DNA from 3 places in the Cereibacter sediminicola genome. Region 1 is predicted to be linked to each of the others. Evidence: riboswitches for the same ligand, from Rfam matches in the RefSeq annotation. Region 1 holds a riboswitch; each other region holds the start of a gene.
What was found. Region 1 has a riboswitch for cobalamin ahead of FG154_RS07865 (TonB-dependent receptor plug domain-containing protein). Riboswitches for the same ligand answer to the same signal wherever they lie in the genome.
Positions count from the first base shown of each region.

Region 1 (4,025 bases):
TCACCCGCCCTTCGGGCCCGCCCTCGACCGCGAGTTCGCCCCCCGCCTCGAGCGTGACGCGCCCGCCCGCGTGACGCGCGGGCAGGAAGTTCGTCTCGCCGATGAAGCTGGCCACGAAGCGGTTGGCGGGCCGCGTGTAGATCTCGCGCGGGGGGCCGATCTGGAGGATGCGGCCCGCGCTCATCACCCCGATCCGGTCCGACATGGTCAGCGCCTCCTCCTGGTCGTGCGTCACGAAGACGAAGGTGATCCCGGTCTCGTTCTGAAGGCGCTTCAGTTCGATCTGCATCTCCTTGCGCAGCTTGAGATCGAGCGCCGAGAGCGGCTCGTCCAGCAGCAGCACCCGCGGCTGCGGCGCCAGCGCGCGTGCCAGCGCCACGCGCTGCTGCTGCCCGCCCGACAGCTGCGCCACCCTCCGCCCCGCCAGCGCCTCGAGACGCACGAGCGCCAGCATCCGCGCGGTGACATTCTCGATCTCGACCCGCGGCTTGCCCTGCATCCTGAGCCCGAAGCCCACGTTCTCGGCCACCGTCAGATGCGGAAAGAGCGCGTAGCTCTGGAAGACGGTGTTGATCGGGCGGCGGTTCGGCGGATCGGCCGTGATGTCGCGCCCGTCGAGCAGGATCGCCCCCGAGGTCGGCGCCTCGAATCCCGCGATCAGCCGCAAGAGCGTGGTCTTGCCGCAGCCCGAGGGCCCGAGCAGGGTGAAGAACTCGCCCCTGCGGATGCCGACCGACACATCGTCCAATGCGCGAACGGCCACCTCTCCCTGCCCGAAGGCCTTGACGACATTGCGCGCTTCGACGGCTGTGGGTGCGGTCAAGGAGGGCCTCCGTGCAGGTCTTGTCACGAGGTTAGGCGGCGGCGCGGCGCGAAAGCAACCGTCGTGCTCGCAAATCGACCAAAGGGGCAGGGTGCTGCCTCGGGCCGCCACGACGCGCACGGTTTCTGCGCAGCGTCTGATCGACGCCTGGTGTCCTGCCGGGGCGCACCCGGACGCAGCCGGAAGTGTGTCGATCATGTGCCGGATCCGCTCGGCCGGGCCGCGCTGCGAGGCGTTCAACTGGGCCCGTCCCGAACCGGAGCGGCAGGGATCGACCCTTGGCCGCTGCACATGGCGCGCTTGACAGCGACGACACTTGTCCTATTGAGAAACGGCTTCGGTTCCGGCGTCATGGCCGGATGAAAAGGGAACGCGGTGAGGGGGGGTGTCTTCCGAATCCGCGGCTGCCCCCGCAACTGTAGGCGGCGAGCGACGACCGATCACGCCACTGGGTTTTCCCGGGAAGGCCGGTCCGAGCGAAGACCCGCGAGTCAGGAGACCTGCCGGAGCGATCACCCTTTCCCGCACGCGGGGCGCGTGCGGGAGGCGGTCCATCCGCTTCAGGTGACGCTTTCACCGTCGGCGGAGGGGCCTCCCTTTCCAAGGACATCGACAGACGAACCCGGGGATGACACCCCGGACGGAGAGGGACAGATGAAGAAGACAGCCGTTTCCCTTCTGGCACTGCTGGCCGCCGGCCCGCTGCCGCTTCAGGCGCAGGACATCGCATTGGACGAGATCGTGGTGTCCGCGAACCTCAGCGAGACCGAGGCGAGCCGCACGGGCGCGACGGTCGAGGTCGTGACGGCAGACGACCTGCGTTCAACCGGCGACCTGCGCTTTTCCGACGTGCTGCGCCGCCTGCCCGGGGTCAGCGTGAACACCCGCGGCGGGATGGGCAGCCAGACCGGCATCGCGATCCGCGGCGCCTCGCAGAACTATGTCGGCGTCCTCGTGGACGGGATCGACGTCACAGATCCGACCGCTACGCAGGTCGCCTTCGACTTTGGCCAGTTGACCACTGTCGACGTATCGCGCCTGGAGGTGCTCAAAGGCAGCCAGTCGGCGCTCTATGGCTCGGGGGCGGTGGGCGGCGTCGTCACGATCACCACGCTGCGTCCGACCGAGGAGGGCACGCACCAGTCCGTCGCGGCCGAGATCGGCAGCCAGAACACCGTGGCGCTTTCCTACGGCATCACCCATCTTTCGGACGATTGGGAAGCCGCGCTGACCCTGTCGCATGTCCAGTCCGACGGCTTCTCGAACGCGAGCGAAAGCGATGGCAACACCGAGGCCGACGGCTACGAGCTCGACCGCCTGTCGTTCCATGTCGCCCGCACGCTGCAGAACGGGGTGCGGATCGGCCTCAACGGTTTCACCGAGAAAAGCGAGAGCGAGTACGACCCGGGTTATTATCTGCCGTCGTCGTTCCTTGGTCGGCGTCTGACCTTTGACGAGATCCTCGCGTCCGAGGTGCGGCTGGGCGATGGCGAAAGCTACGACGAACGCCTCGAACGAAGCTCGACCGGCCTTCGTGCCTTCGCGGAGTTTGACACCGGGCCGGTGAGCCACTCGGTCAGCGTCACCGATTTCCGCACCGAACGCACCTATTTTGAGAACGAGGTCGGGCCCGATTACCTCGACTATGACATCGCGACAGGCACCTATGGCACCAGGATCGTCCAGACAGAGAACACCTACAAGGGCCGGCGGACCGGCGTGAACTGGCAAGGCGGCTTCGATCTTGCCGGCGGGCGGATGATCCTTGGCGCCGACTGGAAGAACGAGGACTTCGATCAGCGTTTCGACTGGGATGATCTCTCAGCTGACAGCTCGACAACCGGGGTTCTCGGCGAATTCACCCGCAGCCTTGGCGACCTCGACCTGACGCTGTCGCTTCGGCATGAGGATCACTCGACCTTTGGCGGCTTCGACTCGGGCCGCTTCGCGCTGGCCTACCGACTGGATGAGGCGACGATCCTGCGGGCTCAGGCCGGCACCGGCTACCGCGCGCCATCGAACTACGAGTTGTTCAGCGACTTTGGGTCGGCCGATCTCGACCCCGAGCAAAGCCGGAACGTTGATCTTGGCATCGAGCATGCGTTTGCCGAAGGGACATCGCTTCGCGCCACCGCCTTCTTCCTCGAGGTCGAAGAACTGATCGACTTTAATCCGAACGCCATGGGCTGCGCCGTCGGTCGGGGCTGCTACAGCCAAGTTCCGGGCACGTCGCGGCGCAGTGGTCTGGAACTGTCGGGCACACTGGCGCTGACCGAGACGCTGGGCTTGGCCGCAGCTTATACCTACACCGACAGCGCAACCAACGCCGCGACCACATGGGCCAGCGTGCCGCGGCATCTGGTGGCGGTCGAGCTGACGTCGGATCTGACGCCGACGCTGCATGGCCGGATCGGCCTGACCACGGCGATGGACCGTCCTGACGACTTCGGCACTCCGGTCGAGAACTACAGCCTCGTCGATGCCACGCTGACCAAGGATCTCGGCGCGGGACGCGAGGCCTATCTGCGGGTGGAAAACCTGTTTGACGAAGAGTATGAACAGGTTCCGGGCTACGGAACCTCGGGGAGGGCTGTCTTTGCGGGGCTGCGTGCGCGCTTCTAGGCGGCTTGCGCTGGCGGTGGTGGCGGGGATGGCCGCCGCCGCTCCCGCCGTGGCCGAGGGGCCGCGGCGGGTGGTTTCGATCAATCTCTGCACCGATCAGCTCGCCATGCTGCTGGCGGCGCCCGGACAGCTCCTGTCGGTTTCGCATCTTGCGAGCGAGCCTCAGACGTCGGCCATGGTCGAGGAGGCGCGGGCCTATCCGGCCAACCGGGGACAGGCCGAGCAGGTGTTCCTCATGCAGCCCGACCTCGTGCTGGCCGGCACCTTCACCGCCCGTTCGAGCGTCGATCTCCTCCGGCGGCTCGGGGTCGAGGTGGTCGAACTGCCGCCAGCCAACGGGCTGGCCGACGTCAGCGAGCATCTGCGTATCGTGGGCCGCGCACTCGGCCGCGAGGCGCAGGCGGAAGGGATGGTGCGCGACTATGAGGCGGGGCTCGAGCGGTTGCGGTCGGACCTGCCGCCTGCGCGGGCCGCGATGTATTACCCGTCGGGCTACACGACAGGCTCGGGCACCCTGGCCGATGCGATCCTGCGGCACGCGGGCTTTTCCAACGTGGCGGCGGAACTGGGGCTCGACGGG
Region 1 is NZ_VDEK01000008.1:84,157-88,181, reverse strand. It holds gene FG154_RS07870 (ABC transporter ATP-binding protein) at 1-823, opposite strand, end outside; cobalamin riboswitch at 1,145-1,345, shown strand; gene FG154_RS07865 (TonB-dependent receptor plug domain-containing protein) at 1,478-3,445, shown strand; gene FG154_RS07860 (ABC transporter substrate-binding protein) at 3,432-4,025, shown strand, end outside.

Region 2 (4,025 bases), on a different contig from region 1:
GTCTATGCTGATCCCATGTCGATCTGGAGCCGCATCACCGACGCGCTGGCCGCCCTCGCCTCGGGCGAGGGGCTGTCGGCCGTGCTCGACCGCCTTCGCACCCCGCCCGAGCGGTCGGTGGCCTTCACCATCGCCGTGATCGCCCTTGGCGCGAAGATGGCCAAGGCCGACGGGCAGGTGACGCGCGACGAGGTGGCCGCCTTCCGCCAGATCTTTGCGATCCCGCCCGGCGAAGAGGCCAACGCGGCCCGCGTCTTCAACCTCGCGCGGCAGGATGTGGCCGGGTTCGATGCCTATGCCCGCAAGATCAAGCGCATGTTCCGCGACGACGACCAGATCCTCGCCGATCTGGCCGAGGGGCTCTTTCACATCGCGGTGGCGGACGGCCATTATCACCCGGACGAGGACGCCTTCCTGTCCGAAGTGGCCCGGATCTTCGGGCTGAGCGATCGCTGCTTCCGCGCGCTGCGCGCCCGCTTCGTCGGCGACGCGCCGCGCGATCCCTACGACGTGCTGGGCGTGGGGCACGATGCGCCCCTGACCGAGATCCGGTCGGCCTGGAAGCGCGCCGTCCGCGACTGCCACCCGGACCGGATGGTGGCGCGCGGCGTCCCGGAAGAGGCGGTGAAGCTGGCCGAGCGGCGGCTCATCGACATCAACCGCGCCTGGGAGGAGATCAGCGCGAAACAGGCGGCGTGAATGGGACGGCGGCTGCGCATCGCGACCTACAACGTCGAGTGGTTCAACGCGCTCTTTGACGACCGCGGGCGGCTTCTGGCCGACAACGAACTCTCGGGACGCTACGAGATCACCCGCCGGAACCAGATCGAATCGCTCGGCATCGTGTTCACCGCCCTCGATGCCGACGCGATCATGGTGATCGAGGCACCGAACCACGGGCGTCGGCGCTCGACCGTCAAGGCGCTCGAGACCTTCGCCCGCACCTTCGAGCTTCGCGCCTCGCAGGCGATCATGGGCTTTGCCAACGAAACCGATCAGGAGATCGCGCTTCTGTTCGATCCGTCGCGGATCGAGGCGCGGCACGACCCGCAGACCAGCCCCAAGGCGCCGCGGTTCGACGAGATCTTCCGCTTCGACATCGACGTGGATGCCGCGCCCGAGGCGATCCGCTTCTCCAAGCCGCCTCTGGAACTGGCGGTGCGCGCCGACGGACATGCGCTGCGGATGATCGGCGTCCACGCCAAGTCCAAGGCCGGGCGCGGCGCGCGCAACGGCGCCGAAGAGGTCCGCATCGCGATCCAGAACCGCCGCCAGCAGTTGGCGGAATGTGTCTGGATCCGCAGGCGGGTGGCCGCGCTCCTGGCCCGGCACCAGAGCGTGATGGTGATGGGCGACTTCAACGACGGACCTGGGCTCGACGAATATGAAAAGCTCTTCGGCCATTCGGGGATCGAGATCGTGCTCGGCCTCGACGAGCCGCCGGAGTTGCGCCTCCACGAGCCGCATGCGCGCATGGCCCTGACCCAGCGGGTCGGCATCCAGCCCAGCTCGGCGCGCTTCTGGCTCGCGCCCGAGGACCAGTATTTCGAGGCGCTGCTCGATTTCATCATGATCTCGCCCGATCTGGCCGAAAAGGGACCGCGCTGGCGGATCTGGCATCCGCTGAACGATCCCAACTGCTTCCGCATCCCCGAACTGCAGGAGGCGCTTCTTGCCGCCTCGGATCATTTCCCGGTGACGCTGGACATCGAACTCTAGCGGGCTGCGACCGCGCGGGCCTTGCGCGTGGCGCGGGAAAGGCCGATGGTGCGCGAGACGGTTCCCGGGGGCAGCCCCGGGCCAAGAGGGAATGCGGTGCGGGCCTGTTCGGCCCCAAGCCGCGACTGCCCCCGCAACTGTAGGCGGCGAGCGCGTCCCATCATGTCCACTGGCCCAGGACAGGCCGGGAAGGACGGGACAAGCCGAGACCCGCGAGTCAGGAGACCTGCCGTCGTCGGACCTGTAACAGCCGGGCGGGGTGTCCCGGGCGCAGGGTGCGCGCGCCTGCGCCGCCCCTCCGCCTGCCCGTCCCCAAGATGCGCGGAGGGCGCGATGATCGTGACGCGGAACGGACGGACCTACAGCCTGACCCAGTGCCGACACCGGCACCAACCCTGCCTCAGCGGCCTGTCGGTGATCGAGCATCTGGCGGACTCCGCCCGCTCGACCGAGGGCCTGGTGGGGCCCGACTTCGAGATGCAGGGCTGCGTGCGCCTGACCGGATGCACCCGGCCCTGCACGGCGCTGTTCCGGCTGACGACGGGCGGGCTGCAACTCTTCTGCGATCTCGAGCCGGGCGACTGGTCGCCGGCACTCGTGCGGCTGGCCGAGCTGCTCGAGGGCGGCGGCTCGTTTGCGGGCGGTCTTCCGGCCGAGCCGGCGGCGATGGTCCTCGCCTCGGCGCCCGCGCGCCCCTCGCGGACGGGCCTGCAGCCGGAGGCGGCGCTCCATTGATCGAGACGAGGGCAGAGGCGGATGCAGCCGAAGGGTTCGCGCAGGTCGCGGGCCATCTGGGCGAGTTCCTGCAGGGCCGGCTCGGCCCTTCGGGGCCGCTGGCGCTCGTGACGCTGCCCTGCTCTGCGCTGCGGGCCGAGGCGGTTCGGATGCCCGGCCCGCTCGCCCTCGAACAGCCGGGCGCGCGGATCCTCACCCTGCCGGCCCTGCGCCGGCTGCTGTCCGCGGCCCAAGGGGCGGAAGGGCGCTTCCGCCTCATGCTCGACCTGCCGCCCGGCGGTGGCGCGGGGGCCTCGACCGCGGCCCGCGTGGCGATCCTCCGGGCGGCGGGTGTCACCGATACCGGCACCCTCGCGCGCGCCTGCCTCGCGTCGGAAGGGGCCAGCGACCCGCTGATGTTCGAGCGGCCGGAACGGCTCCTCTGGGCCTCGCGCGAGGGGCGCGTGCTGGCCGACCTGCGCCCCCTGCCACGGATGGATCTGGTCGGCGGCTTCTTCGGCGCGTCCCAGCGAACGGATCCGGCGGATCTGTCCTTCCCCGACATCGCCGATCTCGTGGCGGGGTGGGCCACGGCCGACCTTCCCGGCCTCGCGCGCCTCGCGACCCTCTCGGCCCGCCGCTGCCTCGCGCTGAGGGGGCCGGCGGACGATCCGACCGAAGCCCTGGCCGCCCGCCTCGGCGCGCTTGGCTGGGCGATCGGGCACACGGGACCCGCGCGGGCCCTGATCTTTCCCCCCGGCGCCGTCCCGCCCGCAGCAGGGGGGGCATTGCAGGCAGCCGGCTTTTCCCGCATCACCCGCTTCCGCATCGGCGGGGCCTGAGGAGGGAACATGCGCGACCACGGCGGCAACCTTGACAGCGCGGCGGCGCTCTACGGCGGCGCGGTCGCGGACTGGCTCGACCTCTCGACGGGGATCAACCGGGTGCCCTACCCGGTGCCCCCCCTGCCCCCGCGCGCCCTGACGTCGCTGCCCGATGCGGCCGCCGAGGCCCGGCTGCTGGCGTCGGCCCGGAGCGCCTACCGCACCGAGGCGCCGATGCTGCCAGTGGCGGGCGCGCAGGCGGCCATCCAGCTTGTCCCGCGGCTGGCACCCGCAGGCCGCGCCCGCATCCTCGGGCCGACCTACAACGAACATGCGGCCAGCCTGCACGCGTCGGGCTGGCAGGTCGAGGAGGTGGGCGATCTCGAGGCGCTGGCGGGCGCCGACCTTGCCGTTCTCGTCCATCCGAACAATCCCGACGGCCGGCGCCATGCGCCCCACAGCCTCCGCGCGCTGCTGCCACGGGTGGGACGGCTGCTGGTGGACGAAAGCTTCGCCGACCCGCTGCCCGAGCTTTCGCTTGCGCCCGAGGCGGGGGTGCCAGGGCTGCTGGTGCTGCGCTCGTTCGGCAAGTTCTACGGGCTGGCGGGGCTGAGGCTTGGCTTCGTGCTGGGCTCTGCCCTCGACATTGCGGCGCTGGCGCGGATGGCCGGGCCCTGGGCGGTTTCGGGTCCGGCCCTCGCAGCCGGAGAGGTGGCGCTGTCGGACCGCGACTGGGCCCGCGCGACCACCGAGCGGCTGGCGGCGGAG
Region 2 is NZ_VDEK01000034.1:9,973-13,997, reverse strand. It holds gene FG154_RS17095 (molecular chaperone DjiA) at 16-699, shown strand; gene FG154_RS17090 (endonuclease/exonuclease/phosphatase family protein) at 700-1,719, shown strand; cobalamin riboswitch at 1,761-1,967, shown strand; gene FG154_RS17085 (hypothetical protein) at 2,053-2,454, shown strand; gene FG154_RS17080 (propanediol utilization protein) at 2,451-3,275, shown strand; gene cobD (threonine-phosphate decarboxylase CobD) at 3,285-4,025, shown strand, end outside.
Region 2: it holds a riboswitch for cobalamin, as region 1 does, so the genes downstream of both, FG154_RS17085 (hypothetical protein) here and FG154_RS07865 (TonB-dependent receptor plug domain-containing protein) in region 1, are expected to answer to the same signal.

Region 3 (4,025 bases), on a different contig from region 1:
CCAGCACCGTCAGGCCAAGCCGCGCCATCTCGCGGCGGATCATCACCTCGTGCCGCGCCCCCGCGACGTTGTTCAGGATCACGCCCGCGAAGTCCGGCGCCTCCGGGTGGCGCGCAAAGCCGAGCGCCGTTGCTGCGGCCGATTGCGCCTGCCCGCCCACGTCCAGCACCAGAACCACCGGCCAGCCGAAGCGCCGCGCGATCTCGGAGGCCGCCCCACGGCCCGAGCGCCCCGGGGTCGAGGTGCCGTCGTAGAGCCCCATCGAGCCCTCGGCGATCACCAGATCCGCCCCAGAAGCCCGCGACGCCAGCGCGCCCAGCAGACCTTCGCCCATCGACCAGCCGTCGAGGTTGAACGACGGCCGCCCCGCCGCCGCGAGGTGGAAGGCGGGGTCGATGTAGTCGGGGCCGTTCTTGAACGGCTGCACGACCAGCCCTTCGTCGCGGAAGGCGCGCAGCAGGCCCAGCGTCATCGTGGTCTTGCCCGATCCCGATCCCGGCGCGGCGATCATCAGCCCCGGCGGCCGGGTCATCGGTGGCACCGCTGCGCTGTCCCGCGCCGGCTGGGTCTTGTCGTCCTGCATCCGAACCTTCCCGTGTCGGCGGAACGGCATGCAGGGGCGGCGAGAGCCGGAAACCGGAACCCGTCGCCGGAACACCCCGTCCGGTCAGCGTCATGTCGAGCTGGCAGGTCTCCCGGCTTGCGGATCCCGGGCACGAAGCCCTGCGGTCGCCCCGCCTTCCCGGCCGGGGCCAGTGGCATCGGGGCAACCTCTCCGGTCACGGTCGCGGGGGCGGCGGCCCCTGGGCCTTGCGGCCTCTGGCCTTCCCTTTTCACCCGCAGGAAGCGGGCACCAGCATCGCGGCATCAAGGACCGTGCCCGGCCAGCGGGCACGGCGAAAGCGGCCCCCCGAAGGGGCCGCGGTGTCAGGCCGCGTGATGCAGCCGGTGGGTGAAGAGGCCGGAGCCCGCGAGGCCACGCAGCGACTTGGCGCCGGCAAGCACCGCCAGATCGGCCAGCGGCTCGATCAGCACCACCAGCATGTAGGCGCTGCCGAAGGCGAGGATCGAGGTCATGTTCTCGGCCCCGAACCCCTGGCCGAGGAAGGCCCAGAACGCCACCCAGGCCACCACGCCGCCCTGATAGGCGGTCGAGAGGGCCAGCGCCTGCCGGTAGTCGAGATCGACATAGGGCGTGTGCGGCGCGATGATCCGCCGGGCCAGCGCCTGCACGGCAAAGAGCGGCACCAGAAGCGTGGTGACGTTCATGCCGTATTGCGGCAGGTCGAAGGGCGCGAACAGCAGCCCCTGGATCAGGAGACCCAGCGCCAGCCCGATGGCCGCGGGCGCGGCGCCCAGGATCAGGAACAGGGTCGAGCCGAGGATCAGGTGAACCTCGGAGACGCCGACCGGATAGTGTGGAAGGATCTCGAAGAAGGCAAAGACCGCCGTGGTTGCAAGGGCGCTGCGCAGGGCCAGCGAGGCGAGGCCGGTTTCGCGCAGGGCCTCCCAGCCGAGCTTCAGCGCATGGCCGCCCGCGGTCGCCGCGGTGGCAAAGCCCAAAATGGCCTTGGCTCCGGTCACCAGACCGGGTTCGATATGCATTGTCGTCCTCCTGACCGTCATCCCCGACGGCGTTTGGGGTTGGGCCGGTGTACCGGCAGTGGCGGCGCGGATGCGCCCGACGGCAGGTCTCCTGACTCGCGGGTCGTGGCCGTCCCCGAACCTTCCCGGCCATCGGCCAGTGGTGTCCATCGGGGCGGCTCGCCGCTCACAGTTGCGGGGGCAGTCGCGGCATCGGGGTTGCCCCCTCACCGTGTTCCCTTTTCATCCCTCGGGCCTCGCGACCCTCGGGAACCGTCGATGACAGGGGGTGGCAGATCCGGGCCGCGCCGTCAATGCGCCGGCTGCTGCCCGATTGGTTGCGAACCTCATCCGCGACCTTTCGGCGCAGGGGGCGAAGGGCAAGGCATCTTGCCAGAACAGAAAGTCGCGCGCCGGGCCCCCTTGGCGGGTCCATGCAGGGACGAAGGCTCATTGGCGAGAGCAAGGGCGCCGATCGTCGAACGCTGGTTCGGAGCTTCGAGCGACGTCGTTCACGGGCGCGCGTCGGGACACAGCCCACTGGTGGCGTTATTGGCAGTCCGGATCTCCTGGCGCGAACCCGCGCCACGCACATCGATCAGAGCGAAACGCCCCGACCGATTGCGGGGCCGGGAAAGAGCCCGGTCGTGCGCCTTCAGCGTCCGAGCAGAACGGTCCGCAGGCTGTACTCGAGCGTCCGCTGCACGATGGTGGCGAACATCGCCTGTCCCACCATCTCGCCGACGCTGCGCGAGACGTTTTCGCCGATGCGGCCGCGGGCGGCGGCGGGCACCGGCGTCTCCAGCGGGACGCGGCTGACCTCGGGCGGCTCGCTGTGGGCACGCAGCACCTCGACCACCCGGTCGAGCGGGGCGAGGGCGCGATCGTAATGCACGACCACCGATGCCGCGGCGGGGTTGATCTCCACCCGCTCGACGCCCTCGATCGCGCGCAGGGCGGACACCAGAGCCTCGCGCAGGGTAGCAGCCTTCGGCATGCCGGGCACCCGGAAACGGGCGCGGCCCGGGACATGGTGGACGAAGTAGGACATGCCGTATGCCTCCTGAACTTGTGCCGGACCCCGACGGCCGGGACTGCATCTTACCCGACAAAAACCGTAGGAAACAAATCGGGGGCCGTCAATGTTCTTTTTCCGGCACAGGGGTCCGGGACGGCACATGAAAACGCGCGCAGCCCGGGCTGCGCGCGTTTTCAACGGGCATTGCCGTTTTCAGCGGCGTTCCTGCTCCGGCAGCCCGGCCCGGGCGAGCGCATGGGCCAGGAGCGCGATGGTCGAGCCGTTGTGCATGAGCGAGGCTGCGGCCGGCGCCAGCCACCCCGCCGAGGCCGCCGCGAAGAGGCCGGTATTCACCGCCATCGCGATCCTGAAGTTGGTGTCGATGATCTGCATGGCGCGCGTGGCGCCCTCGCGCGCATCGGCCACCAGCCCGATCCGATCGTCCATCAGGATGATGTCGGCCGTCGCGCGGGCAATGTCGGCGCCCAGCGGCATGGCGATGCCGACATGGGCCGCGGCCAGTGCGGGGGCATCGTTGATCCCGTCGCCCACGAAGACAACGCGCCGGCCTTCGCGCTTCATCGCCGTGACGATCTCGGCCTTGTCCTCGGGCTGAAGCTCGGCCAGCACCTGATCCAGCCCGAGCGCCGCCCCCATCGCCTCGGCCCGGCCGCGCCGGTCGCCCGAGAGCATCACGATCCGCGACACGCCCGAGGCGCGCAGCCGGTCGATGGTGGCGCGGGCGTCCGCCCGCAACTCGTCGCGCAGGCCGATCATGCCGATCGGCCGCGTGCCGTGGCCGATGAAGAGCACCATCTTGCCCGCCTCCGCCAGCCTGTCGACGGCGCAGCCGTGGGCGGCGAAGGAGACGCCCAGCTCTTCAAGGAAGCGGCGGCTGCCGAGGCGGACCATCGCCCCCTCGACCTCGGCGAACAGCCCGCGTGCGACCTCGGTGCCGACGTCGCCGTGCGGCAGGTGGCCGGTGCCCTCGCGCGTGCCCGCCGCCGCCACGGCCTTGGCCACGGGATGCGAGGAATGCTCCTCAATCGAGGCCGCCAGCGCCAGCAGCCGCCGCGCCTCCCAGTCGGGATCGAGCGAGATCACATCGGTCACCACCATCGCGCCGTGGGTCAGCGTGCCGGTCTTGTCGAAGACCACCGTGTCGATCTGAGCGAGCTTTTCCAAACAGGGGCCGCCCTTGATCAGCACCCCCGCCCGCGCGCCCTTGGCCATGGTCGCCCGCACCGCAACCGGCGTCGTCAGCTTCACCGGGCAGGCGTAGTCGATCAGGAACACCGAGGCGAGGCGCTTCACGTCCCGCGTCAGGATCAGCGTCGCCAGCCCGATGCCGAGCGTGGTGTAGACCCGGCGGTTGGCGTTCTCCTCAGCCAGCCGCTCGCCCTCGGATCGCGTGGTGAGCGAC
Region 3 is NZ_VDEK01000020.1:32,141-36,165, forward strand. It holds gene FG154_RS13485 (cobyrinic acid a,c-diamide synthase CobB) at 1-583, opposite strand, end outside; cobalamin riboswitch at 669-873, opposite strand; gene FG154_RS13490 (energy-coupling factor ABC transporter permease) at 928-1,605, opposite strand; cobalamin riboswitch at 1,670-1,877, opposite strand; gene FG154_RS13495 (HMA2 domain-containing protein) at 2,240-2,635, opposite strand; gene FG154_RS13500 (heavy metal translocating P-type ATPase) at 2,816-4,025, opposite strand, start outside.
Region 3: it holds a riboswitch for cobalamin, as region 1 does, so the genes downstream of both, FG154_RS13490 (energy-coupling factor ABC transporter permease) here and FG154_RS07865 (TonB-dependent receptor plug domain-containing protein) in region 1, are expected to answer to the same signal.